DNA from 3 places in the Streptomyces lunalinharesii genome. Region 3 is predicted to be linked to each of the others. Evidence: riboswitches for the same ligand, from Rfam matches in the RefSeq annotation. Region 3 holds a riboswitch; each other region holds the start of a gene.
What was found. Region 3 has a riboswitch for cobalamin ahead of ABD385_RS13800 (ribonucleoside-diphosphate reductase subunit alpha). Riboswitches for the same ligand answer to the same signal wherever they lie in the genome.

Region 1: linked by a shared signal. The riboswitch ahead of nicT (Nickel transporter NicT) and the one ahead of ABD385_RS13800 (ribonucleoside-diphosphate reductase subunit alpha) in region 3 are both predicted to bind cobalamin.
Region 2: linked by a shared signal. The riboswitch ahead of metE (5-methyltetrahydropteroyltriglutamate--homocysteine S-methyltransferase) and the one ahead of ABD385_RS13800 (ribonucleoside-diphosphate reductase subunit alpha) in region 3 are both predicted to bind cobalamin.

The regions. Positions count from the first base shown of each region.
Region 1 covers NZ_BAAARK010000006.1:305,014-315,214, reverse strand. The annotation lists gene ABD385_RS12805 (hypothetical protein) at 1-114, opposite strand, end outside; gene ABD385_RS12800 (hypothetical protein) at 422-709, opposite strand; gene ABD385_RS12795 (glycoside hydrolase family 5 protein) at 965-2,941, opposite strand; gene ABD385_RS12790 (TIGR03086 family metal-binding protein) at 3,262-3,879, shown strand; gene ABD385_RS12785 (PepSY-associated TM helix domain-containing protein) at 4,211-5,698, shown strand; gene ABD385_RS12780 (DUF5134 domain-containing protein) at 5,695-6,345, shown strand; cobalamin riboswitch at 6,731-6,923, shown strand; gene nicT (Nickel transporter NicT) at 6,957-8,075, shown strand; gene ABD385_RS12770 (hypothetical protein) at 8,192-8,560, opposite strand; partial or broken gene cobF (precorrin-6A synthase (deacetylating)) at 8,670-9,236, opposite strand; partial or broken gene ABD385_RS12760 (tRNA sulfurtransferase) at 9,232-9,978, shown strand; gene ABD385_RS12755 ((2Fe-2S)-binding protein) at 10,003-10,201, opposite strand, start outside.
Region 2 covers NZ_BAAARK010000060.1:17,302-27,502, forward strand. The annotation lists gene metE (5-methyltetrahydropteroyltriglutamate--homocysteine S-methyltransferase) at 1-2,235, opposite strand, end outside; cobalamin riboswitch at 2,400-2,624, opposite strand; gene ABD385_RS38685 (nucleoside deaminase) at 2,799-3,305, shown strand; gene ABD385_RS38690 (serine/threonine-protein kinase) at 3,358-4,923, opposite strand; gene ABD385_RS38695 (serine/threonine-protein kinase) at 4,920-6,521, opposite strand; gene ABD385_RS38700 (serine hydrolase) at 6,602-7,537, opposite strand; gene ABD385_RS38705 (LysR family transcriptional regulator) at 7,534-8,511, opposite strand; gene bla (class A beta-lactamase) at 8,658-9,575, shown strand; gene ABD385_RS38715 (SulP family inorganic anion transporter) at 9,642-10,201, opposite strand, start outside.
Region 3 covers NZ_BAAARK010000007.1:109,085-119,285, reverse strand. The annotation lists gene ABD385_RS13805 (ribonucleotide-diphosphate reductase subunit beta) at 1-17, opposite strand, end outside; gene ABD385_RS13800 (ribonucleoside-diphosphate reductase subunit alpha) at 17-2,422, opposite strand; cobalamin riboswitch at 2,586-2,738, opposite strand; gene ABD385_RS13795 (GNAT family N-acetyltransferase) at 2,863-3,366, opposite strand; gene ABD385_RS13790 (Uma2 family endonuclease) at 3,502-4,089, shown strand; gene mctP (monocarboxylate uptake permease MctP) at 4,175-5,842, opposite strand; gene ABD385_RS13780 (DUF3311 domain-containing protein) at 5,839-6,096, opposite strand; gene ABD385_RS13775 (GntR family transcriptional regulator) at 6,316-7,077, opposite strand; gene ABD385_RS13770 (extracellular solute-binding protein) at 7,319-8,587, shown strand; gene ABD385_RS13765 (carbohydrate ABC transporter permease) at 8,757-9,731, shown strand; gene ABD385_RS13760 (carbohydrate ABC transporter permease) at 9,728-10,201, shown strand, end outside.

The DNA of each region.
Region 1 (10,201 bases), on a different contig from region 3:
CAGAGCGCGCGGCGTCTGGTCGCTGACAGTGATCTCGTAGTGCTCGCGCTGCGGCAGGGGAACCGCCGCCGCGACGGCCGAATTGCTGATCTTCTTGGCGAAATCCTCGTTCATGCCCCAAGCGTGCGTGCTGGCGCGGGTGCGGAGAGTCAGTCGATCGTCGGATTGAGAGGGGGAGCAACGGGTCCTCTGATGGGTGGGCGCACCCTGCTCGTCCACGATGCCCGTTCATGCCCGTTCAGCCCCACGACGATCCGCGCCGTGCCTGGTGGGCCCGCAGCTGCGGGCGGTACCAGGCACGGCGCGGATCGTCGACGACGTGCTGGGGAGCGGAACCAGCAGGGGGCCGGTCCGGGGAAGCGCCGCTGCGCCGCTGCACCTCTCCTGTCGAGACGTGAGCGGCGCTCTCGGGCCTTTCCCGTCAGGCGCAGAGGAGGACGACGAGTCCCCTGCAGTCCCCGTCGCCGCCGTGGTGATGGCCGGCCGGGAGGAGGAAGGCCCAGGGGTCCCCTCCTTCGCGTCGACCATCCCCCGGACCGTCCTGGGGGAGGCTGGCGGGCAGCGGCTTGGCGATCTGAGGGGCCTGCTGCACGGTCGTGGCCGCGGCGGCCGTGGGTACCCCTGCGAGGAGAGCGCTGCCCAAGGCGGCGCTGATCGCGAATATTCGCAGACCGGGCTTCTTCTGGCGGTTCATGCGCGTGGTGTCCATGGAACAAACATGCGGACGGCTGTTTTGTGCTGCCCCTGGAGGGCAGCCGATGGAGTGAACCCGTCGACGAACTCCTGGGTACGGTCGCGGACTGCGCCGATCCGCAATACGCATGGCCCGCCAGCCGCCAGCCGCCAGCCGCCAGCCGCCAGCCGCCGGCAGCACCGTCTCGTACCGCACGGAGCCGAAGGATCGGCCGAGCTGCCGCATGGCCGGCGGACGGTCACCGTCGACCGCCGCACCGCGCCACGGCGGCTAGGGGAGGCGACGGCACAGCAGGGCGTCGGGTCGGCCGAGTTGGAGGGATTTCCAGGTCATGGCGACGCCGGCGACGTACTCGTCGTCGGCGCACTGGCCCTTGTAGTCGTTCGCGGCCCAGTCACTGCCCTTGGCGCCGCCGGTGGCGGGGCGGTTGTCGCCCCGGTCGAACCACACGCTGCGGCCCTGGGTGGGCAGCGGGGTGGCGGAGGGCGCGCAGAGCAGGGAGACCATGGCGGGGCCCTTCATGCTGTAGCCGACCGCGAAGCTGTTGACCGGGCACTGGAGCTTGTCGTAGCCGCTGGCCCAGTCGCCCTGTTTGACGTAGCGCTCGTCGTTGACCATTTCCCAGGCGCCCGCTGCCTTGAGCGGCTGGGCCACGTCGGTGCACAGGCCGCGGCCATGGCTGCGACTGAGTCCGATCAGCCGCTCCGGGTCGGGACAGTTGCCCTTGGAGTTGCCCGGACTCCAGTCCGTCTTGGCGAGCATGGTGCGGGAGAGGTTCCGGTCTCCGTGATCGATGTCGACGATGTTCCAGTGGTGGGCCGGGGCGATGCGGCCGGTCTTGGCGGGGGCGTCGACGAGCTTGTTCCAGTCGGTGGCCCGCCAGTCGCCGTCGTCCTCGACGCTGAGCTTCTTCCCGGTCGCGTCGTAGGAGAGCAACGCCCAGTTGTCGTTCGGCGTGCCCTTGTCGTCGCTCCAGCCCACCAGCGGCCACTGGGCGAAGTCGGTGTCGTTCTTCACCAGGATGTCGGTGAAGTTCTTGAACCAGGCTTGTTCCTTGGCGTCGGTGGAGCCGCGTCCGGCGGCGCCGAACTCGCTCACCCACACTGGAGCGGTGAAGTGCCTGCCTTCCTCGGTGACGAACAGCCCCTCGTCGTTCACCACCCGAGCGAGCTGGTCCGGGGTGAAGTCCTCGTAGCGCGGATCGCCGGTTGCTCCCGGGCCACTGGCGGCGCCGGTGTTGGCCGGGCCGGTGTAGCCGTAGAAGTGCACCGCGTAGACCAGCTTGTTCGAGTCGATCAGGGTGTGGGAGAGGGTGCGGACCGGTTTGAGGTCCGGGCGCTGGTGGGGGAAGGGGGCGGCGGGGATGCCCTGCCAGTTGATGCCCTCCATGATGATCAGCATGTCGGGGTCGGCCTGGAGGATCTCGTTCCCGGCCTGCTCGAAGGCGGTGTACTCGTCGTGCTCGTCGCCCCAGCCCCAGTTGGCGTCGTCCCACGTGTCGCGGCGGACCTCGTTGCGCAGGTCGGCACCGACCACGCGCTTGTTGTCCTGGTAGCGCTTGGCCATGAACACCCAGTCGTCGATCCACTGTCGGGTCGACTGCCCGCTGTTCCAGCGCTCGTTGCCGTCCAGGCCGCAGCAGAAGCGGTAGCTGGTGGTGTGGTTGTTGAGGATCACCGCGAAGCCGTCGGAGGTCAGCGCCGCGATGACGGCGTCGAACACCTCCAGCGGCGTCTTCCCCTTGAGCTGCGGGTTGGCCGCGACCGCGGCGTCCGGTACCACGGTCTTGTCGTGCACCAGCGCGTTGGCGAACGGCAGCCGGATGCTGTTGATGCCGAGGCCGTGGAAGTCGGCCATGAGCCGGCCGATCGGGGTGCGGTCCAGGCCGAGGGGGATGTTGTTGGACTTCTGGTGCGCCTGATGGTTCGCCACGTCGTTGACGTCGCCGCTTCCCCCGTACGTCCCCTGAGCACCGGCCCAGTTACCGGATCGGAGTTTGAAGCGGTCGCCGTCGGCATCGACGACGTACCGGCCCCGGGTGCTGAGCGGTCCGGTCCACGAGGTCGCCAGCTCGTCGCCCGTCAACGCGACGGGAGCCGAGGTGGGAACGGTGTCCGGAGCGGTGACGGTGTACGGAGCGGCCACAGCTTCGGGGACTGCCGCCGCTCCGGGGACGGCCACGGCCAGCAGCGCGGCGGCGGCGAGCAACGCGGGTATGCCACGCGTGACGGATCTGACGGTCCTCACGAAGCCCTCCGGGGGTGGTGGTGGGGGGTACGGGCACTGCGAGGTGCGCTCCACCGCCCCTTCCTGGAGCGGCAGTTGGCGGATCACCGTACACCGCGACCCGGTCGCCCGGCACCACCCGAGCCGGTGGCTTCGGCCACGAGGGCCTTGGCCGGCGGCTCGCCCCGGCGAGACACGGCACACCCCGGTGAGACACGGCACACCTCGCACCAACCGTTCGCGGAGTGAGGGGCGTCGCGCGGCCTCCGCACGTCGAGAACTCCAACTCGACGTCCGATATCCGCCGGACCCGGCCGCCTGCGGTGAGCACCCTGGGCCACATGGTCAACGCGTTTGAAGGGCTCATCGATCGGTTCCTCGGGGCCAGCGCCGAGTTCGAGCGGAAGCTGCGAGCAGTGCGACCCGAGCAGTGGTCCCGGCCAACTCCCTGCACCGAGTGGAACGTTCGGCAGTTGGTCAACCACATGACGCGCGGGAACCTCAACTACGTGAGTCTGCTGCACGGCGGCACCGCCGCCGACTTCCTGCGGCTGCGGGACGCCGACGCGTTGGGCACGGACCCATCGGGGGCGTACGCCCGGTCCGTACGAGAGTGCGCCCGGGCGTTCGGGGAGACCGGTGCACGCCAACGGATTCTGGACTACCCCCTGGGCCCGGTGACCGGCCAGCAGGCACTTGCCGTGCGGATCGCGGACAGCACCGTCCACACATGGGATCTCGCACGGGCCGTCCACCTGGACGACACCCTCGACCGCAGTCTCGTGGCGTGGATCGACGAGCATCTTGACGAGATCTACGCGGGCCTGGCGGAAACACCCACCGCTGTCGAGACGACCCACCGGTTCTTCGCCGCCCCCGAGGGCGCGCTCGCTCGCCACGCATCCCCACAGACACGACTGCTCCACCGCATGGGAAGGACGCCGGCGCGAGGTGACTGAGTCCGTGTGGTCATGAGCCGGCCCACGGGCAGGTGTGTTCCACCGGGTGGGACCGAGCATGTGATGCGGGACTGGGGGAGGGCGCTGGTGCGGGCAGCTGCGGGTCGACGCTCCAGCTGATCCCTCTCGGGCCAGGCGAAGCGGCCGGCGGCACGTGGGACCCGCGCCCCCGGGGGGATCAATTCCAGACAAGCCACGATATGCCGGCCCGTCAGGTGGGGGTGTGGCGACGCTCACATCGAATGCGCGGGAACTCCCGTCATCAGCGGCCCGACTCCTGCTGTGGACCGCAGAGGTCGGTCGATGACGTCCCGGAGGAGAAGCGCCCGCCATGGCCGAAAGTCGCAGCGCGTCAGTCGCAGCGGACGAAGTATCCGTACCACCTGACGGTGCCGGCGCCGGTGCCGGCGCCGGGACCGATCCGGCAATCGCGGGCGAAGCCTCCTGCGCCGGAGGCGAGACGGCCACCAAGACGACCACCGCACCGGGAGTCTGGAGCGGCCTGCGTCCGCTGCTGCTGCGGCTGCACTTCTACGCGGGCATCCTCGTCGGGCCCTTCCTGCTCGTCGCCGCGGTGACCGGACTGATGTACACGGCGACTCCGCAACTGGAGTCGGTGCTCTACAAGCACGAGTTGGCGGTCACGCCGCGGGGAGAAGCGGATTCGCTGGCCAGTCAGGTGGCCGCTGCCCGGCGGGCGGTGCCCGACGGCACGGTCGTGTCGGTCAGTCCCGGGCCCGGCCGCACGGACAGCACACGGGTCGTCTTCGACAAGCCCGGACTGCCGGACGGCGACACCCTGACCGCGTTCGTCGACCCGTACGACACCAAGGTGCTCGGCACGCTGCGGACCTCGGGCCAGTGGCTGCCGGTCCGTGCCTGGTTGGACAGCCTGCACCGGACCCTGCACCTGGGCGACTTCGGCCGCAACTACAGTGAACTGGCCGCCAGTTGGCTGTGGGTCGAGGTGCTGGGTGGGCTCGCCCTGTGGCTCGGGGCGCCCCGCACCCGGCAGCGGCTGCGCCGGGTTCTGCTGCCGCGCGGTGGTGCCAAGGGGCGGCGCCGCACGCTGTCCTGGCACGGGGTGGTCGGCCTGTGGGCCTCGATCGGCCTGCTGGGCCTGTCCGCCACCGGCATGACCTGGTCGCAGCACGCCGGAGCCAGCATCGGCGCGCTCCAGGACGCGCTCGGCGGCAGCACCCCGGCCGTGTCCACGGCCCATCCGTCGGGCGGCCACGGCACGCACGCGACCACCGGCGCGAAGGACGTCGGCATCGACGCGGTGGCCGCCGCCGCGCACGACGCCGGGTTGCGGGGACTGCTCGTCATCACACCGCCCACCGCAAGCGGATCGGCGTACGTCGTCAAGGAGAACACCCGTTCCTGGCCGGAGCGTCAGGACTCGGTGGCCGTCGATCCCGCCACGGGCGAGGTGACCGCGAAACTGAAGTTCGCCGACTACCCCGTCCTGGCCAAGCTGACCCGCTGGGGCATCGACGCCCACATGGGTCTGCTGTTCGGCCTGGCCAACCAGATCGCCCTGGCCCTGCTCGCCGTCGGCCTGATCGCCATGGTCCTCTGGGGGTACCGGATGTGGTGGCTGCGCCGGCCCACCCGCTCGGGCGGTCCCTCCTTCGGGCGGGCACCCGCGCGCGGTGCCTGGCGCCGGATACCCGGAGCGGTCCTGGCGCCGGCCGTGGTCGTGATCGCCGTGGTCGGCTACTTCCTCCCGCTGTTCGGACTGCCCCTACTGGCCTTCCTCATCGTGGACTTGACGGTCGATGCCGTGCGTCGGCGACGCCTCGGGGCGGCCGCGTGATCGCCGCGACCGGCTTGCGCTGGCTGCTCAGCGCGCTCTTCGCCCTCCCCGCGCTCTACGGCCTGTGGTCGGGCCTGGCCCCCGGCAAGCCCGCAACCCACCGGGTGGACCACCTGCTGCACGCCGCCATGGGACTGGCGATGATCGCGATGGTGTGGCCGTGGGGCATGGACCTGCCGGCGGGGCCGCAAGTCGTGCTCTTCGTCGCGGGTGCCCTGTGGTTCGCCGGCGCGGCCCTGTTCCGCGCCGACGCCTCGCACCGGGCGAAGGCGTCCTTGGCCGCCCTGCCGCACGTCGTGATGATGGGCGCGATGGCGTGGATGGTCGCCGCGATGGACCCCTCCGGCATGACGGCCACCGGGGGTGGGGGAGCCATGGCCGACATGCCCGGAATGGACATGTCGGCATCCGTCGGCGCCGCGACGATGCACCTCACCGGCACGGGCCAGCGCCTGGCCGCCGTTCTGCTCGCCGTAGTCCTGGCGGTAGTGGCCCTGCGCTGGTTGGCCCATGCCTTCGACGTGGCGCGATCCGGCCGCGCGGACGGTTCGGAGGCGGCCGTACGCCACGTCGGCGGTGCGCTCGATCCGGCCTGCCATGCGGCCATGGGCCTGGGCATGGCGGTGATGTTCGCCCTCATGGCGTGACCGGGCGACGACCCGGTGGAACGCAGGGCGGCAGGGCGGCAGGGCGGCAGACGGTAGGACGGACCGCGAGGCGGCAGGACGGCCGGGCGGCACGGCGGCAGTGGAGCGCAGGCGACGGCTGCCCCCCGCCCCGTCCCGGTCTCCTCCCCGCCACGCTGCCGGACCAGCCGGACCAGCCGGACCAGCCGGAGTCCGGACGTCGGCGCGGAGGTCCCCTTGAACTGGCCTCCCCGACCGCCTCGTTGAGCGATATGCGCACTTCGACCACTTCGTGAGTCGTGAGGTGCACAGCTGGCTCAAAGGTGCGCCCTCTTGTGCGCGCACGCGCCCCCTGGTTGCACAGCTTACGCAACTGCGCAAGGTTGTCGAGGGGCGATTACCGGCCTACCGTTTTTGCCGCCGTGGTGTTCGGGAAGACCGGTGCGGAACCGGAGCGGCCCTCGCCACTGTGATCGGGAAGTCCTCTTACCACTCCCGCCCAGAACGGCGGGCGCCACTGGGCATCACGTGCCCGGGAAGGCGGGTGCGCGGACGCTTGACCCGTAAGCCAGGAGACCGGCCACGGCACCGCATGACGACCCATCCACGAGGTGCTGGAGAGGCTGCCTGATATGCCCCTGCTGGAAAACTCCCCGAAGCCGCACTCCGCCGGATCCACCCTCCCGCCGCATTGGCAGCGCTCGGACTGGATACGCACGGGGGTCCTGTTCGCGGCGATCGCCGCCCTGCACGTGGTGGCCTTCGCCATCCTGGTCACCCTGGTCGCGCCGCACCACTACACCGTCGGCAAGCAGGTCTTCGGCGTCGGACTCGGCATCACCGCATACACGTTGGGCATGCGGCACGCGTTCGACGCGGACCACATCGCCGCCATCGACAACACCACCCGCAAACTCATGGCCGACGGCCAACGCCCCATCTCCGTGGGCTTCTGGTTCGCCCTCGGTCACTCCTCCCTCGTACTGGCACTGGCCGGTCTCATCGCCGCCGGCGCGAAGGTCGCCGGCACCCTCGTCGACGAGAACTCAGGCACCCGCTTCACCCTCGGCGTCATCGGCACCAGCCTCTCGGGCACGTTCCTGTACCTCATCGCCGCCCTCAACCTGGTTGCACTGGCCGGCATCCACCGGGTCTTCAAGGCCATGCGCGCCGGGCAGTTCGACGAGCACGAGTTGGAGAAGCACCTCGCCAACCGCGGGTTCATGAACCGGATCCTGGGCCGCCTGACCAGGTCCATCAAGCGCCCCGGGCAGATGTACCCGGTCGGCGTGCTGTTCGGCCTGGGATTCGACACCGCCACTGAGGTGGCCTTGATGGTCATGGCCGGATCCGGCGCCGCCGCGGGCCTGCCCTGGTACGCGATCCTCTGCCTGCCCCTGCTGTTCGCGGCGGGAATGAGCCTGTTCGACACCCTCGACGGCACCTTCATGAACTTCGCCTACAACTGGGCCTTCGCCAACCCCGTGCGCAAGGTCTACTACAACCTCACCATCACCGGGCTGTCCATCGCGGTCGCCTTCGTCATCGGCACCATCGAACTCGTCGGCGTCCTGCACGACGACCTCGGCTGGCGGGACGGCGTCACCGACTGGGTCTCCGCCCTCGACCTCAACAACGTCGGCTACTTCATCGTCGGCCTGTTCGTCGTCGTCTGGGCCTGCGCCCTGACCTACTGGCGCCTGGCCAAGGTCGAACACCGCTGGAGCGCCAAGTCCACCGGAACGAACTGAACACCACGGCAGGCACCTGGCTCCTGCATCGGGCTCCGGCAGTGCGTCCGGGGCCCGATGCGGTTCGGCAACAGGCCACGGCCCGGCGGCGCGCCGGGCGGCTGCCGTCGGGCCGCTCAGTCGAGTTCGCTCCGGTGACGTCGGAGCAGCGCCGCGACCGCACGGCGCAGGCAGCCGGACGCGTCCGGGGCGACGCCGGACTCCTCGTCGATGTGGAGGGAACACCCGTCCTCGGCCCCGTCCTGGGACCGGGCATCGCCGTTCGGCGCCTGGCAGCACCTGTTCGCGGGATCGCTCACCAGCTGCGCGAGTTCGTCGAAGAACCGCCGGTCGTGTTTGACCTGTTGGGCGAGTACGCGGAGGCGTGCGCTCTGACCACCGACCTGGCGCCGACTGGCCAACAGCTGTTCGTACTCCTCCAGAGGCAGCGCGACGGCCGTACGGCCGCCGAGCGTGATCCGGCGTGGCGGGCGATGCCTGGCCACTACGTTCCTCCGTTCGTCGCCTCGCCCCTGGGCTTCGGGCGGTGCACACCAAGACGGTGACCGTCGCGATGCCTTGCGCAGGGGAACGTGCTCGCCGGCGCCACCACCCTCACTCCCCTCCGTCCTCGACGTCCGTGTCGACGATGCGGAGCAGGTAGGTGTCCATGATCCAGCCGTGTCGGGCCCGTGCCTCGCTGCGCAACTGCCTGATCCGGTCGGCGACTTCGTGCACCGGACCGGCGACGAGGAGTTCGTCGGGGGTACCGAGGTAGGCGCCCCAGTAGATCCAGACGTCGTCCGCCTCGAACTGGGTGAACGCTTCGCCGGCGTCCAGCATGACGACGATGTCGCCGTCGTCGTTGGCGCACACGTCCGGGAGCCTGCGGCCGGGCGTGATGTGCAGGGGGCGGCCGACCTGGTTCAGGGGGATGTGGTGGCGGGCGGCGAGCGCGGAGACGCTGCTGATGCCGGGCACCACCTCGACCGCGAAGGAGACCGCTCCCCGCGCCTCGACCTCGGCGAGGATGCCGAGCGTGCTGTCGTAGAGGGCCGGATCGCCCCACACCAGGAACGCGCCGGTCTCGCCCGCGGCGAGCTCGTCGGTCAGCAACCGCTCGTACACGTCCGCGCGGCGGCCGCGCCAGTCATGGACGGCGGCGGTGTAGCCCGCCCGGTCCTCGAGCCTGAGCGGGCTGCCCGTGGGAGCCAGCGGCCGGGCCCTGGTCCTGCTGTCCGGCGGCTACGACTCCCCGGTGGCCGCCCACCGTGCCATGCGCCGCGGCCTGGCCTGCGACTTCGTGCACTTCAGCGGGGCTCCCTACACGAACCCCTCGTCGGTGTACAAGGCGTACGCCCTCGCCCGCGAGTTGAACCGCTACCAGCCGGCCGGCCGGTTGCACGTCATCGCGCTGGGCAAGGCCCAGAAGCAACTCGCCGTGGCCGGCGCCGGCCGATTCCAAGTCGTCGCCCAGCGGCGCCTGATGGTGCGCACCGCCTCGGTGTTGGCCGTGCGCACCGGGGCCCAGGCCCTGGTCACGGGCGACAGTCTGGGGCAGGTGGCGAGCCAGACACTGGCCAACCTGGTCGCCGTCGACGAGGCCGCCGACCTGCCGATCCTGCGTCCGCTGATCGGCTGGGAGAAGCAGGAGATCATCGACGAGGCCCGGTCCATCGGCACGGCCGACGTCTCGGTGCTGCCCGACGAGGACTGCTGCCGACTGCTCGCCCCGCCGCGGGCCAGCACGCGGGCCGAACTTCCCCGGCTACGGGCGGTGGAGAAGCGCCTCGACCTCGACGAGGTCACCGAGGCCCTGCTGGGCAACGTCCAGGTGATGCTGCCGGGGGAGGACGCCGGGGCGGCGAGGGTCGTGGAGGTGACGGCGGAGGTCGGGCGCCAGGTCGACGACGGTGGGAGGTAGCCGGCTGGATGCGGAGCCGCCGTCCTACCGTCGGGTCCGCCGCAGCACGCAGTCCCCGCACAGCCCTCCGCCCGGCACGCGGTAGTACAGGCAGCAACTGCGCCGGGAGAATGCGGGGCCGGCGGGATCCAAGGTGCCCGTGTCGCGCAGCAGTGGGTCTTCCAGCACGGCCGCCGCCAGTGCCACGGCCCGCTCCGCCACCTCCCCGCGGCCTGCGCCGCGG
Region 2 (10,201 bases), on a different contig from region 3:
GGTCTTCAGGCCGCAGTCGGGGTTGACCCACAGGCGTTCGGCGGGGATGGCCTCCAGCCCGGTGCGCAGGAGGTCGGCGGCTTCCTGGGCGCTGGGGACGCGGGGGGAGTGGATGTCGTAGACGCCGGGGCCGGCCTCGCGGGGGTAGCCGTGGGCGGCGAGTTCGCGGGCGACCTGCATGTGGGAGCGGGTGGCTTCCAGGCTGATGACGTCGGCGTCGAGGTCGTCGATGGCTTGGACGACGTCGCCGAACTCGGCGTAGCACATGTGGGTGTGGATCTGGGTGTCGGGCCGCACGCCGGCGGTGCTCACGCGGAAGGCTTCGGTGGCCCAGGCGAGGTAGGCGGCGTGGTCGGCGGCCCGCAGGGGCAGGGTTTCGCGCAGTGCGGGCTCGTCGACCTGGATGACCGAGGTGCCGGCCGCCTCCAGGTCGTCGACCTCGTCGCGGAGCGCCAGGGCGACTTGGCGTGCGGTGTCGCCGAGGGGTTGGTCGTCGCGGACGAAGGACCAGGCGAGCATGGTGACGGGGCCGGTGAGCATGCCCTTGACGGGGCGTTCGGTCAGTGACTGGGCGTAGGTGGTCCAGCGGACGGTCATGGGCTCGGGGCGGGAGATGTCGCCGGCCAGGATCGGCGGGCGGACGTGGCGGGTGCCGTAGGACTGGACCCAGCCGTGTCGGGTGGCGAGGTAGCCGGTGAGTTGTTCGGCGAAGTACTGGACCATGTCGTTGCGTTCGGGTTCGCCGTGGACCAGGACGTCGATGCCGGTCTTCTCCTGGAAGGAGATGACCTCCTGGATCTCGGTCTTGATGCGCTCGTCGTAGCCGGCGGTGTCGATGCGGCCGGCGCGCAGGTCGGCGCGGGCGGCGCGCAGTTCGCCGGTCTGCGGGAACGAGCCGATGGTGGTGGTCGGCAGCAGCGGCAGCTTGAGGTGGGCGCGTTGGGCGAGGGTGCGCTCGGGGTAGGGCTGGGAGCGGCGGGTCTCGGCCTCGGTGACGGCTGCGGCACGGGCCCGCACGGCGGGGTCGTGGGTGATCGGCGAGCCGGCCCGGGATGCCAGGTCGGCGCGGTTGGCGGCGAGTTCGGCGGTGATGGTGCCGGTGCCCTGGGACAGGCCGCGGGCCAGCGTCACCAGCTCGGTGGTCTTCTGCTTGGCGAACGCCAGCCAGCGGGCGATCTGCGGATCGACGTCGCGTTCGAGGGTGGCGTCCAGGGGCACGTGCAGCAGCGAGCAGGACGCGGCCACGTCGACGCGGTCGGCGAGGCCGAGCAGGGTGCCGAGGGTGGCCAGCGACTTCTCCAGGTCGTTGATCCAGATGTTGCGGCCGTTGACGACGCCGGCCACCAGGCGTTTGCCCGGGAGTCCGCCGACGGCGGCCAGGGCGTCGAGGTTGCCGGCGGCGGCCTCGGTGAAGTCCAGTGCCAGGCCCTCGACGGGGGCCTTGGCCAGTACCGGCAGGGCGTCGCCGAGCCGGTCGAAGTAGGAGGCGAGCAGGAGTTGGGGCCGGTCGGTGCGGGCGCCGAGGTCGCGGTAGGCGCGGGCGGCGGCGTTCAGCTCGGCCGGGGTGCGGTCCTGGACCAGGGCCGGCTCGTCCAGCTGCACCCACTGGGCGCCGGCCGCCCGCAGGTCGGCGAGGACCTCCGCGTAGACGGGCAGCAGGCGGTCCAGGAGCGTCAGGGGCTCGAAGTCGGCGGCGACCCCGGGGGCGGGCTTGGACAGCAGGAGATAGGTGATCGGGCCGACGAGCACGGGGCGGGGGGTCAGGCCCAGTGCGAGGGCCTCCTTGAGTTCCGCGACCTGTTTGCCGGAGTCGGCGACGAAGGCGGTGTCCGGCCCCAACTCGGGTACGAGGTAGTGGTAGTTGGTGTCGAACCACTTGGTCATCTCCAGCGGCGCCACGTCCTGCGTGCCGCGCGCCATCGCGAAGTAGCCGTCGAGCGGATCGGCCTCGATGGCGGCGCGGTGGCGCTCCGGGACGGCGCCGACCATGACGCTGGTGTCCAGCACGTGGTCGTAGTACGAGAAGTCGCCGGTCGGCACCTCGTGGATGCCGGCGTCCACCAGGTCCTGCCAGTTGCCGCGGCGCAACTCGGCGGCCGTGGCGCGCAGGGCGTCCGCGGTGACGCGGCCCTTCCAGTAGCCCTCGACGGCCTGCTTCAGCTCCCGGCGCTGTCCCTGCCGGGGGTAGCCGTACACGGTGGCCCGTGCGGTCACGGTTTCGGGCTTGACGGTCACGGAGATCTCCTTCGCGAGATGAATCCCTGAGGTCCCGGCGACGGGACGAGAGCGCGAAGGGTGACGAACCCGGCGGTGCCCGACGCCCGCCCGGGGCGCGCTGGTCCGCCTGGTGTGTACGCCGACCCGCCCACGAGGTCACCGGGATGTCCGCGCACGAATGCTTCGCGCGCGGGCAGTTGGCAGGTCTTCGGACTCGCGGGCGCGCCTCGTGTTCTCCACGAGACTCCTACTGACCGTCGCTTCCCGGGCCCCGTACGTCGGGCCCAGTGCGTATGACGGCGGTCGTTCCCACTCACCGCTGCGGGGCAGTCCCGGATTCCCACCGGGTTCCCTCTTGCGACGCTCCCGCCTGGCGGACGGGGCGAACCAGCTGCACCGTTCACCCTACGGTGCGGGCCGGCGAACCACCGTGAGCCGTCCACAATGCGGAAGGTGAGATGGGACAACCAGGGGACGGGTTTGCCGCGGACCGAGGGTGGGAAGCGCGGCAGACGCGGCCCCCGACAGGGCGGCCCGCCGCCCGACGCATCCCCCCCCGCACACCCCGAGGAGTTTCCGGCATGACCGCCGCCCCGCACCGTACCGACCCGACCGCCGGCGCCACCGACGTCGCGCTGCTGCGCACCGCCGTCGCCGTGGCCCGCCGCGCCCGCGCGGCCGGCAACCACCCGTTCGGCGCGCTGCTCACCGGTCCCGACGGAGCGGTCCTGCTGGAGGCCGAGAACACCGTCACCACCGAACGCGACGCCACCGGCCACGCCGAGACCAACCTCGTCCGCCTGGCCACCGCACGGTACGACGCCGACTTCCTGCGCGCCTGCACCCTCTACACCAGCACCGAACCGTGCGCGATGTGTTCGGGCGCGATCTACTGGGGCAACGTCGGCCGGGTCGTCTACGCGCTCGGCGAGGACGGGCTCCTGGCGATGACCGGCGCCGACGAGAAGAACCCCACCATGGCCCTGCCCTGCCGCGACGTCTTCGCGGCGGGACAGCGCCCCCTGGCGGTCGTCGGCCCGGTCGACCTCCCCGAGGCCCGCGAGGTGCACGCCGGTTTCTGGGACTGATCCCGCGGCGCGCCCCGGCTGGCGGACCCCACGGCCGTCCCGCCGGGGCGGCTCAGGACGCCCGCGGCGGCATGGCCGCCAACGCCGTCCTCGCGAGGTTCCGGGCCTCCGCCTCGCAGGCGGGGTGCCGGGCGCGGGACAGGTAGGCCCGCACCACGAGGTTGCCGTCGCGGACGTTGAGCTGGCAGCTCGGCCGGGCGGTGCCGGGGGCGCCGGTCGTCCAGTACGCCTCGTCGCCGAAACCGAGCCCGGTCTCCGGGAACTCGGACTTCGCGCCGTCGGCGAAGTCCTGCTGCTGCCGCTCGGTGCCGCTGCCGTCGGAGCGCGTGCGCATCAGCTCCCACGAGACGTCGGCGCTGGGGGTGTAGTTCCAGCCGTCCGCCTGCGGCTGGTCCCGGTCGAACCAGGAGCACTCGGTCTTCGCGCCGTCGCCCTGTTCCTGGTAGCGGTCCTTGTCCTTGCGCCGCTCCGTGTGCAGCGGGAGCTTGGCCGCGACCTCCGAGCACACCGGCATCGTCACGTACTTGTCCGGGACGCCGGCACTGCCGCCGCCGTTCAGCAGCAGGTAGCCGCCGGTGCCGACAGCGACCGCCAGCACCCCGGCCGCCGCCACCCACGCCGCGGTGCGTCGGCGGCGCGGCGGCGCGGCGGGGGCGTCGTGCGCGGTGAGGACGGCGGTGCGCGGGGCGACGGGACCGGTGTCCGGCAGCAGCGCGGTGCGTTCGGGGTCGCCGTCGAGCAGGCCCGCGATCCGGGCCCGTTGCACGTCGACCATGCGGTGCACGGCGGGCGGCCACGGCCGGTCCGTCGGGGCCACCGGGCCCAGGAGGGCGAGGAGTTCGGCCGGGGCGGGCCGGTCGGCCGGATCCTTGGCCAGGCAGCGGGTGACGAGCGGGTGCAGTGCCTGGGGCAGGCCGCTCAGGTCGGGTTCGGTGTGGACGACGTTGTAGAGCGTCTGGAGCGTGGAGGGGCCGGCGAACGGGCTGCGGCCGGTCGCCGCCAGGACGAGCACCGTGCCGAGCGAGAACACGTCGCTGGCCCCGGTCAGTTCCCGGCTCTGCGCCTGCTCGGGCGACATGAAGGGGGGCGAGCCGACCACCCAGCCGGTGCCGGTGAGTTCGGTGGCGTCGGCGGACTCCGCGGCCCGCGCGATGCCGAAGTCGATCACTCGGACGCCGTCCTCGGCGAGCAGGACGTTCTCCGGTTTCAGGTCGCGGTGGACGAGCCCGACCCGGTGGATCTCGTCCAGCGCCGTCGCGAGGCCCACCGCCAGTCGGTGCAGGGCGTCCGCCGGCAGCGCGCCGGCGCCCTCCACGGCCGCGCCCAGCGACGGCCCGGCCACGAACACCGAGGCCAACCAGGGGAGTTCGGCGTCCGCGTCGGCGTCGAGGACGGCCGCGGTGTACGCGCCGGAGACCTTCCGGGACGCCGCCACCTCCCGCCGGAAACGGGTCCGGAAGCCGTCGTCGGCGGCGTGCCGGGCGTGCACCAGTTTCACCGCGGCCGGCCGCCCGTCCGGTGCGACGCCGAGCAGGACGCGGCCCATGCCGCCCCGGCCGAGTTCGGTGAGCAGGACGTAGGGGCCGGCCTGGGCCGGCTGTGGCCGTGCGGTGCTCACAGGGCCTTCACCGCCGCGACGCCCTGGCGGGCCATGTCCTTGGCGAGCGCCTCGCACGCGCCCTTCGGATAGTGGACGCCCTTGATCGCGACGAAGAGGTACAGGTTGACGTCCCGGGCGTACAGCACGCAGCCGCTCTCACTGGATTCGTTGAGCCACATGCCCTCCTCCACGAAGCCCAGCCCGGTGTCCCGCGTGGTCTTCGAGCCCATGTACATGCCTTCGTAGTGCTCCTTGGCCTGTTCGGCGCCGGTGGGTCCGCCGGCGCGGGCGTGGTGGAGGTCCCAGGAGAAGTCGATCTGGTCGCCGGAGCGGGTGGTCCACACGCAACTCGTCGACGGGTGGCTGTGCCCGTTGCCGTCGGACTGCTGCCACACGCCCGGCACGTTGCCCCAGGGCCGGCCGAAGCCGGCCGGTGCCGTCATGCTGCGGCCGGCCTGCGCGCAGGTCGGGACGGTCTTGGTGTACTTGTCCGGCACCTTGGCGAGCGGCACCGAACCGGGCGTCGGCACCGGCTCCGGGAAGAACGAGTGGTACACGTCGGTCGGGCCGAGCGCGAGGACGGTGGCCACCGCCGTGACGAGCGCCACGGCCCCCACGATCGCGCCGAGCAGGCATCCGGGGCGCCGGCGCAGCACGGACGCCCGGGCCGCCGGGGCCGGGGCCGGGGCGGGCACGGTGTCGGCCGGGGCGGGCGGGGACGGCGGTTCGGCGGTGGCCGTGAGCCGGGTCGCCCAGTCCCGGCGCTCCGCGATCCGCTCGTAGACCGTCTTCGGCCAGGGACGCGCGGCGGGCGCGAGCGGGCCGATCAGCGCGCGGAGTTGGGCCGGGGTCGGCCGCGCGGCCGGGTCCTTGGCCAGGCACCGTTCGACGAGCGGGCGCAGTCGCGGCGGCACGGACTCCAGGTCGGGCAGGTCGTGGGCGACGGCGTGCAGCAGCGCGAGCGGCGAGTCGCCGGCGAACGGGCTCCGGCCGGTACTGGCCGTGACCAGCGTGACGCCGAGCGAGAACACGTCGCTGGCCGGGCCAGGTTCCGCGCCCCGCACCTGCTCCGGCGACATGTACGCCGGCGAGCCGATCAGCGCACCGGTGCGGGTCAGCTTGGTCTCGTGGTCGGCCGCCCGGGCTATCCCGAAGTCGACGACCCGCACGCCGTCCTCCGTCAGGAGCACGTTGGACGGCTTCAGGTCCCGGTGCACCAGTCCGGCCCGGTGGATGTCGTCCAGTGCCTGGGCGAGGCCGGCGGCGAGCAGCCGCACCGCCTCCTCGGGCAGCGGCCCGCCCGCCTCCAACGCCTCGTCCAGCGTGGGCCCCGGCAGGAACAGCGAGGCCAGCCACGGCGTCGTCGCGTCCGGGTCGGCGTCGACGACCGGCGCGGTGTAGGCACCGGAGACCCGCCGTGACGCGTCCACCTCCCGCCGGAACCGCGACCGGAACCCGGGGTCCTCCGCGAGATCGGCGTGCACCCGCTTGACGGCCACCAGCCGCCCGTCCGGCGCCACGCCGAGCAGTACCTGCCCCATGCCGCCCTGCCCGAGCACCCCGACCGTCCGGAACGGTCCCACGTGCGTCGGGCCGTCCACTCCCAGCATCCGCATGCTGAAACCCGCCCTCCCCCTGAACACGGGGATCTTACTCAGAACGCGTCGGACGTCCGCCGCCCACCTCGGGCCGGGCGTCAGCGGCGCAGCGCCTCGAAGGCGCGCCGGGCGGCCGCACCGATGGCGAGGTCGATGTCGGGTGCGAGGTTGGCCCGGCGGTCGGAGCGGGTGAGGGCGGCCATCGCCACCCGGTCGCCGGCCTCGGACTCCACCACCCCGATCTCGTGCCGCAGGTGCAGGAAGGTGCCCGTCTTGCCGCTCACCCGGAGGGTGTCGGCCTGGAGTTCGCTCGCCAGCCGGTGGCGGAAGAGCTGTCGTCCCATCAGCCGGCGCAGCTGCGCGCACGCGTCGGGCCGGGCCACGTCGTCCCGCCACACCCGTTGCAGCAGGTCGACGAGGCCGGTGGCGGTGCCGGCGTTGGCGTGCGCCGGGTCCAGCGTCTCGATGCTGTGCTGCCCCGAGCGGTCGTCGCGGATGGCCAACTCCAGCGCGAGCGAGAAGTCGTTGCCGGCGGCGCCGGCGGCGCACTCGTACATGCGGTTCAGTCGGTGCCGCACGCGGATGCCGGCGCAGCCCCAGGCGCGCAGCCGGGCGTCGACCTCCGCGGCGGGCACGAGGTCGAAGACCGCGTCGGCGGCGGCGTTGTCGCTCACCGTCAGCATCGACAGCAGCAGGTCGCCGACGGCGACGGTGGCCGGGTGCCGGAACGCCGCCAGGCCGGTGGGCCCGACGCTGCTCGTGGCGGGATCGACGACCACCGGCCGTGCCGCGTCGAGTTCCCCGGCCGCGATCCGGTCCAGCGCGACGAGGGCCAGCGGGACCTTGGCCACCGAGGCGAGCGGCACCGACGCGTCGACGTCGAAGCCGAGTTGCTCACCGGTGTCGACGTGCCGGGCCAGGAACGCGCCCCGGACGCCGACGGCCGCCCACTCCGCGGCGATCGTCTCGGCGACGTCGAAGAGGTCCGCGTCGTCGGCGACGCAGACCGGTCGGGGGGCCGGGCCGGCGCTCATCCGCGGGCCGCCAAGCGCGACGGCCCGTCCTCGCCCGCCGACCCGGCGGCCGGCGCGGCCGGCTCGGCGCCGACCGCGGCCGCCAACAACGCGGCCAACCAGTGCGGCACCTGCGCCGCCTCCGGGTCCCGGCGCGCGGCGCGCAGTTCGTACCCCCGGTGCAGCGCGGCGTCGTCCAGCGGTGCCCAACTCGCCCCGTGCCGCCGGGCGAACGGCTCGGTGCACAGCAGCGTCAGCTGTCCGGCCAGGGTCTCGGCGAGGGCGGTCGCCATCGGTCCGGCCGGCCGGACCGTGCTCTCCGGCAGCCCGGCCCGCGCGACGGCCCGACGCAGCCGGTCCTGGGCGTACGGGGCGTGGTCCTCCACCGTGGTGAGGACCGGCGTGGCGGCCGGGCGCCCGGGGCGGGCGCCGTTCCCGCGCCGCGGCCGCAGGTCCTCCAGGTGCACCGCGCGGCGGCGCGTCCGCGGCCGGCCCGTCGGTGCCTCCGAGGGGGCGGACGCCAGACCGAGCGGCACCCGCAGCGCGGCGTGCTCCGGCGGCACCCGCAGCAGTGCGTACGCCAGCGACGCATCGGCCAGGCCCGCCGCGCGCTCGTCCGGTGGGAGTTCCCGCACGCCGAACGTCGTGCCGCGCTCGGCGCCCGCGCGGATCACCCGTGCCAGCGCGGCCGGACCGCAGTCCGCCGGCACGCCGACCGTGCGCACCGCCGACTGCCGGGCCGACCGGGCCACGTGCCGCAGCCGCTGGGCCCGGTCCAGCACGTCGCGGGCGTACGGCAGCAGGAGGACGCCCAGTTCGGTCGTCGCGACCTGACGCCGCGAACGGTCGAACAGCTGGCCCTCGAAGTGCGCTTCCAACGTCTTGATGCGCCGGCTGAGGAGCGGTTGGGCGATGCCGAGGCGTTCGGCGGCGCGCGAGAAGCTCGCCTCGTCGACGGCCGCGACGTACGCCTCCAGGTGTGCGAGGAGGTCCACCCCGCAGTCATACCAATAAGTTATGACGCATTCAAAGTTCACTCTTGGACATGGGTGGAGCCCTGCTGCTTCGCTGTGCGTCACCGGACCCCCGCGCGATCGGGGCTCCGCGGACCGCACCACGACGAACCGGGAGACCTCCGCACATGACCCGTGCCACCCCGCTGCCCCGCCGCGGCCTGCTCAAGGCCGGCCTCGCCGCCTCCACCGCCGTCCTCGCCGCGACCGCCGCGCCGTCCGTCGCCTCGGCCGCCACACCCCGCCAACTGCGCAACGCCGAGGGGGAGTTGCTGGACCTCGAACGACGGTACGCGGCGCGCCTGGGCGTCTACGCCCGCAACGCCCGCACCGGGCAGGTCGTCGCCCACCGGGCAGGCGAGCGGTTCGCGATGTGCTCGACCTTCAAGACGGTCGCGGCCGCCGCGGTCCTCCGCGACCACGCGCACTGCGCACCGCTGGACAAGGTGATCCACTACCCGCCGTCGGACCTCCTCGCGAACTCCCCGAAGACCGCGGAGCACGTCGACACCGGCATGGCGGTGGGCGACCTGTGCGCCGCCGCGATCCAGTACAGCGACAACACCGCGGGCAACCTCCTGCTGCGCCAGATCGGCGGCCCCGCCGGCCTCACCCGGTTCTTCCGGTCGATCGGCGACCGGGAGAGCCGGCTCGACCGCTGGGAGACCGAACTCAACGACGCCGTACCCGGCGACCCGCGCGACACCACCACCCCGGAGGCGCTCGGCACGAGCTACGGGCACCTGACGGTGGGCCGGGCCCTCGACCCCGTAGCTCGCGAACACCTCGTGACCTGGCTGAAGGGCAACACCACCAGTGGGGAACGCTTCCGCGCCGGCCTGCCGCACGACTGGGTCGTCGGCGACAAGACGGGCACCGGCGACTACGCCTCCGCCAACGACGTCGGCGTCGCCTGGACGACCAGGAAGACGCCGATCGTGCTGGCCGTGCTGACATCGAAGGACGCCAAGGACGCCCCGGTGGACAACGCGCTCGTCGCGGACGCGGCGCGGATCGTCGCGCGCGCCCTCGCCCCCGGCGAGTGACGCCCCGAGGACCCGCACACCGCCCTTCAGCCACCGACGGCGCGCCCTTCCGTCGGCCCGGGCCGCTCAGACCTGCGGGTGCGAGGAGGGCCCTTCCTGGGCGGCCGGCGTGACCGGGTGCAGCTGCGCCCGGGCGTGCGCGACGGCCTCGGCGACGGTCGTGCAGAGGGCGCCCGGCGGCAGTTTGGCCAGTACGCCCAGGGCGTCGAGGTGCGCGCGGTGCGGATCCGAGACCCCGGACAGATGGACCACGGCGCCCCGCCGGAGGTGGTGGTCGATGACGTCGGCCAGCGTCAGGATGGCCGTGGTGTCCAGACCGGTGACCCGTTCGAGGTCGAGGACGACCGCCCGGCCCCGCGCCGGGAACACCGGCCGCAGCACCCGGTCGGCGGTGGTGAACAGCAGCGGGCCGGCGAAGCGGTGCACCGCGATCTGGGCGTCGGGTGCGGCCGGCGCCGGCCCGGTCCCGGAGTGCGGGGCCCTTTGGACCGGCACCCACACCTGATCGACGCGGGCGGTCGCGGTCACCGTGCGCAGCGCCAGGACCACCGCCAGCGCGGTCCCGGTGAGCACCGCCGTGACGAGGTCGACGGTGAGGGTGAGCGCCCCGGTGAGCGCGGCGATCG
Region 3 (10,201 bases):
TCGGGTGCGGTGGACATTACTGGCAGGCCTCGCAGGACTCGGGGTTCTCCAGGGAGCAGGCGACCGCGTCGGGGTCGCTCACCGGGAGCTGGGCGGGGACGGACGCGGCACGCGCCGACTGGGCGATCCGGGTCGCCGGCCGGGAGCGCAGGTAGTACGTGGTCTTGATGCCGCGCTTCCAGGCGTACGCGTACATCGAGCTGAGCTTGCCGATGGTCGGCGACGCCATGAAGAGGTTGAGCGACTGGCTCTGGTCCAGGAACGGCGTGCGGTCCGCGGCCATGTCGATCAGGGCGCGCTGGGGGATCTCCCAGGCGGTGCGGTAGCGGTGCCGGACGTCCGCGGGGATCCAGGCCAGCTCCGCGACGGAGCCGTTGGCGTCCCGCAGCGCGTCCCGGGTCCGCGCGTCCCACAGGCCCAACTCCTTGAGCTCCTCGATCAGGTACGTGTTGACCTGGAGGAACTCGCCGGACAGCGTCTCGCGCTTGAAGAGGTTGGAGACCTGCGGCTCGATGCACTCGTAGACGCCGGCGATGGACGCGATGGTGGCGGTCGGCGCGATGGCCAGCAGGAGCGAGTTGCGCATGCCGGTCGTGGCGATCCGGGTGCGCAGCGCCGCCCAACGGTCCGCCCAGCGCGGCTCGGCGTTCGGGTAGTGGTCCGGGTGCAGCACGCCGCGGGCCGTGCGGGTCGCGGACCAGGTCGCGTGCGGGCCGTGCCGCTCGGCGAGGTCGGCGGACGCCTCGTAGGCGGCCAGCATGATCCGCTCGGAGATGCGGGTGGACAGCTCCCGGGCCTCGGCCGAGTCGAACGGCAGCTGGAGCCGGAAGAAGACGTCCTGCAATCCCATCAGGCCCAGACCGACCGGCCGCCAGCGGGAGTTGGAGGCGGCGGCCTGCTCGGTCGGGTAGAAGTTGATGTCCACGACCCGGTCGAGGAAGGTCACGGCGGTGCGGACGGTGGCGTCCAGCCGCTCCCAGTCCATCTCGCCGTCCGTGCCCAGGTGCGCGGCGAGGTTGACCGACCCGAGGTTGCAGACCGCGGTCTCGCCGTCGTCGGTGACCTCCAGGATCTCCGTGCACAGGTTGGAGGAGTGCACGACCCGGCCGGGCTCCGCGGTCTGGTTGGCGGTGCGGTTGGCGGCGTCCTTGAACGTCATCCAGCCGTTGCCGGTCTGCGCCAGGGTGCGCATCATCCGGGAGTACAGCACCCGGGCGGGCACCTGCTTGAGGGCCTTGCCCGCGGCCTCCGCGGCCCGGTAGGCGGCGTCGAACTCCGCGCCCCACAGGTCGACGAACTCGGGCACGTCGGACGGGGAGAACAGCGACCAGTCGGCGTCCGTCTCGACCCGGCGCATGAACTCGTCCGGGATCCAGTGCGCGATGTTGAGGTTGTGGGTCCGGCGGGCCTCCTCGCCGGTGTTGTCCCGCAGCTCCAGGAACTCCTCGATGTCGGCGTGCCAGGTCTCCAGGTAGACGCAGGCCGCGCCCTTGCGGCGGCCGCCCTGGTTGACCGCGGCCACCGACGCGTCCAGGGTGCGCAGGAACGGCACGATGCCGTTGGAGTGCCCGTTGGTGCCGCGGATCAGCGAACCGCGGGCACGGATCCGGGAGTACGACAGACCGATCCCACCGGCGTGCTTGGAGAGCCGGGCCACCTGGTGGTAGCGGTCGTAGATGGAGTCCAGCTCGTCCAGCGGGGAGTCCAGCAGGTAGCAGGAGGACATCTGCGGGTGCCGGGTGCCGGAGTTGAAGAGCGTGGGGGAGGACGGCAGGTAGGACAGCGTGCTGGTCAGCCGGTACAGCTCGGCGACGTCCGCCAGCGCCCGCAGCGAATCGTCCTCGGCGAGGCCGCAGGCCACCCGCAGCAGGAAGTGCTGGGGCGTCTCGATGACCTTGCGGGTGATGGGGTGCCGCAGCAGGTAGCGCGACTGCAGGGTGCGCAGCCCGAAGTACCCGAACCGGTCGTCGGCGCCGGCCTCCAGGGCCCCGTCCACCAGCGCGTCCAGCTGCACCGCGTGGCCGCGCACGAACTCCGCGGTGACGTCGGCGATCAGGCCCTCCTGGTGGCCGACCGCGATCGAGGTCGCGAAGGAGGTGGCGCCCTGGCCGGCGGCCTCCTCGGCGATGGCGAGGGTGAGCAGGCGCGCCGCGAGCCGGGAGTACTGCGGCTCGTCGGCGATCAGTCCGGCCGCGGCCTCGGTCGCCAGCGCGCGCAGTTCCGCTTCGTCGGAGCCGGGGTGCCGGCCGCGCAGCGCGGCGGCGGCCACCTTGCCGGGGTCGGTCGCGGTCAGGTCGGCGGTCAGCTCGGTCAGCGTCCGCAGCAGGGCGACGCCCGGTCCGTCCTCGTGCGCGGGAGGTGCGGCCACCGCGGACTGCACGACCTCGGCGTCTGACGCGGGCTCCGTTGGCGCGATGGTCACCTGATGCTCTCCCTCACTCGGCGGGGGCCGGGAGGGACGGCGGTGCGACGGCAGCCGCGCGGGCAGGGCGACACCCCGCGGTGACCGGGGTGCGCGGGTCGGCCGCGCGGCGTCCATCAGCCCATCCCTCGGGGCCCGGACGTATCGACGCCGCACCGATGGCGGTGCGGACGTGCCGTCGGCAGGTCCTCGGACTCGGGAGCGCACCGCCGAACCCTTGGGAACGGGCCGTGGAACGCGCTCTCACACCGTTGCGGGACAGTCCCGGATTTGCACCGGATTCCCCTGCGGCGACAGCGAGGAAGAGCATACATCTTGTGCTGCTCCCCGCATGCACCCCCACATCTTGTGTCGCTCCGGCATACCATTCCCGCAGGTATGCGAAGGGCGGGGCCGCCCGGACCCCGCCGGAACGCGGTCGTGAAGGCGTTCCACGGCCCTCAGCACAGCTCTCGGGCGAACGCCCACAGCGTCACCCCGGGCACCGGAATCCAGTCCCGCTGCGCCGCCCGCGCGAACCCCAGCCGGCGGTAGAGCCGGTGCGCCGGCAGCAGCTGCGGCTGGCTCGACAGCACCATCGCGCGCAGCCCCGACTCCCGGGCGCGCGCCAGGCACGCCCGCACCAGCGCCGCCCCGACGCCGTGCCCGCGCCCCTCGCCCCGCACCGCCAGCATCCGGAACTCGCCCTCCCCGGGCCCGGCCAACTCCGCGTACGGGCTCCCGTGCGGCGCGAACGTCACCGCCCCCAGCACCGCCCCGTCCGCCCCGCCCGCGGCCACCAGCACCTCGGCGTGCTCCGCCCGGTGCGCCACCGCCCGCAGTACCGCCGCGTACGGATCGTCCGCCCCGCCGGCCAACAGCCCGTCGGCCAGGTACACCTCGGTCACTAAGTCGCCGACCGCCTCGTACTCCGCCGGGCGGACGGGCCTGATGGTGATGTCCATGGAGGCAGTGTGCCGACGACCGGGCGGCCGGTGGGGAGTTTCGCTGATGGTGATCACGAAGTGACTGTCGGTGGTGTCCACTATCGTCGGTTCCACGTTCCCTGCTCCGTCCGTTGAAAGAAGGGAGAAGCCCTCATGACCGCGCTCGCCAGCCCGCTGCACATCATGGAGACCGAGCATTTTGAAGAGGTCGCCCGGATACTCGCCCGCCTGGAAAAAGGCGCTCGGTTGGAGTTCATCGACGGGAAAATCAGGAGCAGGGCTGTGCCGGACGGGGACCACGGTCGGATCATCGAATGGCTGACGCGGCTCTGCATCCAGGCGCGCCCTGAACTGTGGCTCTATCCGGACCAGGGACTGAAAGTGCAGGCGTATCGCGGCGGCAGGGCCCGCCCGGACGGTGTGCTCGCGCCTAGTGGCGCCTTCGTCGGCCAGGGTGAATGGGCCGATCCCGAACCGGTGCTGATGGTCGTTGAGGTCACTTCGTACGACTCTGACTCGGGCACGCGCGACCGGGTGGAGAAGCCTCGCGCGTACGCGGAGACCGGCATCCCTCTCTACCTGTTGATCGACCGCGAAGCCTGCGAGGTGACGCTCTACAGCGAGCCCGACGACGGCCGTTACGAGAACATCCACACCGTGCCGTACGGCAAGCCGCTCCATCTCCCGGACCCCGTCGGCATCACACTCGAAACCGAAGCGCTCAAGGACTGGGTGAAGTGACCTTCCGCGGCCACCGCGCCGCACACGGGTGAGGGCCGCCGCGTTCCCGGTGAACGCGACGGCCCTCCTCCGTGGCTGACGATGCTCAGCGCCCCGCCGGCGCCTCCGCCGTGGCGGGCGGCAGGTCGGCGGTGACGTTCGCGTCGCCGACGTCGGCGGTGTAGTCCGAGGGGACCGTCTCGTCGGTGCCCTCAGGGGCCTTGAGGGCCTTCAGGACGACCGTCAGGACGACCGTCACCACGACGTTCAGGACGAAGGCGGTGAGGCCGATGTAGCCGATCTCGCCGAGGCCGGGGATCTGGGCGTTGGAGCCGCCGAAGTGCTTCTGGGTCGGGCTGGCCACCCCGTAGGCGGCGAGGGTGCCGTAGACCATGCCGACCGCCCAGCCGGCCAGCAGCGCCCAGCGGTGGAACCAGCGGGTGAAGAGCCCGCCGACCAGTGCCGGCATGGTCTGCAGGATCCAAATGCCGCCCAGCAGCTGGAAGTTGATCGCGACGGTCTTGTCCATGGTGAGGACGAAGGCCAGCGCGCCGACCTTCACCAGGAGGGAGACCAGCTTGGCGACCTTGTGCTCCTGCTCGGGGGTGGCGTGGGGCTTGAGGAAGTCCTTGTAGACGTTCCGGGTGAAGAGGTTGGCGGCGGCGATCGACATGATCGCCGCGGGCACCAGCGCGCCGATGCCGATCGCGGCGAACGCCACGCCAGCGAACCAGCTGGGGAACATGTCCGCGAAGAGCTGCGGGATCGCCAACTGGGCGTTGCCCCGGGTGTCCGTGCCGGCCTTGATCGCCATGAAGCCGAGCAGCGCCAGCAGGCCCAGCATCAGGGAGTAGAGCGGCAGGATCGTGGTGTTGCGGCGGATGACGTTGCGGCTGCGCGAGGAGAGCGTCGCGGTGATCGAGTGCGGGTACATGAACAGCGCCAGTGCCGAGCCGAGCGCGAGCGTGGCGTACGCCCACTGCGCGTTCGGGCCGCTGGCCAGTTCGCCGCGCGGCTTGCCGGTCGGCCCGTGCTGCGCGAGCGTCTTGCCGGCCGCGTGGAAGATCTCGCCGAAGCCACCCAGCTTGATCGGGATGTAGATGATCGCCACCGCGATGACCAGGTAGATCAGTCCGTCCTTGACGAACGCGATCAGCGCCGGCGCCCGCAGGCCGGACGAGTAGGTGTACGCGGCCAGCACGGCGAACGCGATCAGCAGCGGCAGGTCCTTGACGAACCAGTTGGCGTTCGCGCCGCCGCCGAGGCCCAGCACGTCCAGGACGGCCTGGATGCCGACCAGTTGGAGCGCGATGTACGGCATCGTGGCGAGCAGGCCGGTGAGCGCCACCGCCAGCGACAGGCCCTTGGAGCCGAAGCGGCCGCGGACGAAGTCGGAGGTGGTGACGTACCCGTGCCGGTGCGAGACCGACCACAGCCGGGGCAGGAAGGTGAAGATCAGCGGGTAGACCAGGATGGTGTACGGGACGGCGAAGAAGCCGGCCGCGCCCGCCGTGTAGATCGCCGCCGGAACGGCCACGAACGTGTAGGCGGTGTAGAGGTCGCCGCCGAGCAGGAACCACGTCACCCAGGTGCCGAAGCTGCGGCCGCCCAGGCCCCATTCGTCGAGGTTGGCGGACTGCTCCGCCTTGCGCCAGCGCGCGGCCAGGAAGCCCATGACCGTGACGGCCAGGAAGAAGAAGACGAAGACGGCGAGCGCCACGCCGTCGACGCCCTGGGGGGCCGCGGCGAGCGTCGTGGTCGGGGGAGTCGTCATGCCGCACCGTCCTTGCGGGCCCGCTGCTCACGCTGGACCAGCTTGTAGGCCACGGACGTCAGCACCGTCGAGATCAGCACCCACGCCATCTGGTACCAGTAGAAGAACGGGATCCCGATCAGCGTCGGCTCGATCCTGGCGTACGAACTCACCCACAGCATCGCGATGAACGGGGCGAGCAGACACAATCCGGCCACTACCCGTGTGGGGGTGACGACCGGTCTGCGGTCCGGTGGTGCGGCGTTCTCGGCCATGACCGTGGCTCCCGTCCCTCGTGAACTCCTGTGCAACCGGCTGGAAATCTAAGGCAGGGTCGTGGCGCGCGTCACTAGCTGTCCGCATATCGGTATGCGGCGGTTACCGCGCGGGAGTTGGGCGGCCACCGGGACGGACCGGATCCCGGGGCGCGCGGCGGCGGTCGGGCGCCGTGCCGTTCGGAATCCGTACGGTCGGCCGGCGCCGGGCGGCGGGCGTCAGTCGGTCGGGCGCTGGAGGCGGGCGACGAACTTGTAGCGGTCGCCGCGGTAGACCGAGCGCACCCATTCGACCGGCTGGCCCTGGGCGTCCAGGGAGTGCCGGGACAGCATCAGCATCGGCAGGCCGACGTCGGTGCCCAGCAGGCCGGCCTCGCGCGGGGTGGCCAGCGAGGTCTCGATGGTCTCCTCGGCCTCCGCCAGCCGGACGTCGTAGACCTCGGCCAGCGCGGTGTACAGGGAGGTGTACTTGACGAGGTTGCGGCGCAGCGCCGGGAACCGCTTGGCCGAAAGGTGGGTGGTCTCGATGGCCATCGGCTCGCCGCTGGCCAGCCGCAGCCGCTCGATGCGCAGCACCCGGCCGCCGGGGGTGATGTCCAGCAGCCCGGCGAGCCGGTCGTCGGCGGTGACGTAGCCGATGTCCAGCAGCTGGGAGGTGGGTTCCAGGCCCTGGGCCCGCATGTCCTCGGTGTAGGAGGTCAGTTGCAGCGCCTGGGAGACCTTGGGCTTGGCGACGAAGGTGCCCTTGCCCTGGATGCGCTCCAGGCGGCCCTCGACGACGAGTTCCTGGAGCGCCTGGCGGACGGTGGTGCGGGAGGTGTCGAACTCCGCGGCGAGGGTGCGCTCGGGCGGCACCGGGGTGCCCGGTGGCAGGGTCTCGGTGATCTCCAGCAAATGCCGCTTGAGCCGGTAGTACTTGGGCACCCGGGCGGTTCGCGCGCCACTGCCGCTGCTGTCGGCGCTGCCCGCCTCGGTGTCCATGACCCGCCTTTCCGATGCCTGTCGTGCTGCCGTCACCGGCTCCTCCGTACGTAGCGGCTCACATCGTGGCACGGACGGGGTGCCCATGCGTCCACGCGGGCCCCGGCCCGCCAGATGTCGGTCCGGTAACGGACCTGACAGCGACTCTTATACACCCTTGACACCCCTAAAGGTCTAGGCCAAGCTGCGGGAACTGGTCTAAACCATTAAAGCCACACCCGTCCTTGAGGGGGAGAACGCGATGAAGCGTGGGCTCATAGCGGCGACCGCGGCCGCGGGAATGCTGGTGAGTGTCGCTGCCTGTGGGTCGAGCGGCAAGAGCAATTCGGGCGCCGACGGCTTCAAGGGCCAGAAGCTGACCGTATGGGTGATGTCCGGATCCAATCCGGAACAATGGACCAAGCAGGTCTCCGACCAATTCAAGAAGAAGACCGGCGCCACGGTCGAATTCAAGGTCCAGCAGTGGAACGGAATTCAGCAGAAGCTGAGCACCGCCCTCTCGGAGGACACGCCGCCGGACGTCGTCGAGATCGGCAACACCCAGACCGCCGCCTACGCCAAGGCCGGTGCCCTGGTCGACCTCGGCGACCTGAAGAAGGAGATCGGCGCCGACTGGAACGACGCCTTCAACAAGGCCGCGATGGCGGACGGGAAGCAGTACGCCCTGCCGTGGTTCGCCGGCAACCGCGTGGTGATGTACAACAAGAAGATCTGGGCCCAGGCCGGGATCACCAAGCTCCCCACCACGCGCGCCGAACTCTTCCACGACTTCGACACCATCAAGCAGAAGACCGAGGCCGATCCGCTCTACCTGCCCGGCCAGAACTGGTACTTCCTCGACGGCCTGACCATCGGCACCGGTGCGCAACTGGTGAAGAGGGAAAGCGGCAAATGGGTGTCCAATTTCGCTGACCCCAAGGTCGCCAAGGCGATGGACATCTACAAGCAGTACATGGCGTTCAGCAGCGCCCCCAAGAACAAGGACGAGGCAACTCCGCAGCAGGCCGAAGTCTTCGCCAAGGGGAAGACCGGCGCCCTCATCGCCATGGGCTACGAGGCCGCGACCGCCATCAAGGCCAATCCGAAGATCAAGGAAGACATCGGATTCTTCACCATTCCGGGGGAGAACGCCGCCAAGCCCGAGGGCGTCTTCCTCGGCGGTTCCAACTTCGCGGTCGCCGGAATGAGCAAGAACCAGGAACTCGCCAAGGAATTCCTGAAGGTCGCGCTCTCCAAGGACAACGACGCCCAGATGGTGAAGGAATCCGGCTGGACGCCCAAGTCCCCGGCCCTGGCCGGCGCCGCCAAGGACAACCCGGCCGCCGCGGCCGCCGCCCCGGCCGCCGAGAAGTCCGGCGGCACCACCCCGCTGATCCCGCAGTGGGCCGCGGTGGAGAACGTGCCGAACCCGATCAAGAACTACATGACCGCGGTCCTGAACGGCAAGGCACCGACCGACGCCGCCAAGGACATCGAGTCCGAGATCAACTCCCGGCTCGCCAAGCAGTAGCCGGCCACCGCACGCGCACGGGCCGGGCGGTCCCGCGGGGCCCCGCCCGTACGCCCGGAAAGCAGCGACCGCGGCCGCCGGCACCGCGCCGGGCCGGCACCCCGCGGTGCCGGCGGCCGCCTCCACCGCACCACCCGCACATCCACGGGAACGAGGGGACCACACGCTCATGGCAGTGCAGCTCGACGAAGCGGCGGGGCGGACCGCGCCGCGGACCGGCAAGGGCGGCGCACCGCCCGCCCGGAGCGGCTCCGGCGGCCGACGGTCCGCCCCCTACCTCCTGCTGCTCCCGGCCCTGCTCGCCACCGCGGTCTTCCTGGGCTGGCCCCTCGTCCGCAACCTGGTGCTCTCCTTCCAGAACCTCAACATGAAGGAGCTGATCCAGCACCTCACCGACTGGCGGGGCCTGGGCAACTACCAGGAGGTGCTGGGCAGCGAGCAGTTCTGGCGGGTCACCGGCCGCACCATCGTCTTCACCGCCGTCAACGTCGTGCTGATCATGGTGCTGGGCACCCTGCTCGGACTGCTGCTGGCCCGGCTCGGCACGAAGATGCGCCTGGTGCTGTCGGCGGCGCTGGTGCTGGCCTGGGCGATGCCGTCGATCGCCGCCACCACCGTCTTCCAGTGGCTCTTCGACTCCCGCTACGGCGTCGTCAACTGGCTGCTGGACCACCTCGGTTGGCACGCCATGGCCCACTACGACTGGGTCGGCACCCAGTTGTCCACCTTCTTCGTGATCACCGTCCTGATCGTCTGGCAGTCGCTGCCCTTCGTGGCCCTCAACCTCTACGCGGCCACCACGACCATCTCCAAGGAGCTCTACGAAGCGGCCCGGATGGACGGCGCCGGCACCTGGAAGATCTTCACCTCCGTCACCTTCCCCTTCCTGCGCCCCTTCTTCCTGGCCACGACGTTCCTCGAAGTCATCTGGGTCTTCAAGGCGTTCCCGCAGATCTTCGCGATCAACCAGGGCGGCCCGGACCGGCTCACCGAGACGCTGCCGATCTACGCCTTCACCGAGGGCGTCGGCAACCTCCACTTCGGCATGGGCGCCGCCATCTCCGTCCTGACCATCGTCGTGCTGCTCGCCCTCACCGCGTACTACCTGCGCCTGACCCTCAAGCAAGAGGAGGACGCGCTGTGAAGCGCTCACTCGCCGGCCGGATCTGGCCCAACGCGACCGCCGCCGTCCTCGCGCTGCTGTTCGTCTTCCCCGTGTACTGGATGTTCGCCACGGCCTTCAAGCCGACCCAGGACATCCTCAGCGAGGACCCGGTGTGGTTCCCGTTCCACGGCACCGTCTCGCACTTCGTGACGGCCGTGGACGCGCCGAACTTCTGGCGCCTGGCCGGGAACTCCGTCGTGGTGACCGTGGTCGCCGTCGGACTGTCGCTGGTCATCGGGCTGTGCGGTTCGTTCGCCATCGCCCGGATGCGCTTCAAGGGCCGCCGGGGCATCCTGCTGACCTTCATGGTCGCCCAGATGGCGCCCTGGGAGGTCATGGTGATCTCGATCTACCTGATCGTCCGGGACGCCGACCTGCTCAACAGCCTGCTGCCGCTCACCTTCTTCTACATGCTGATGGTGCTCCCCTTCACCCTGCTGACGCTGCGC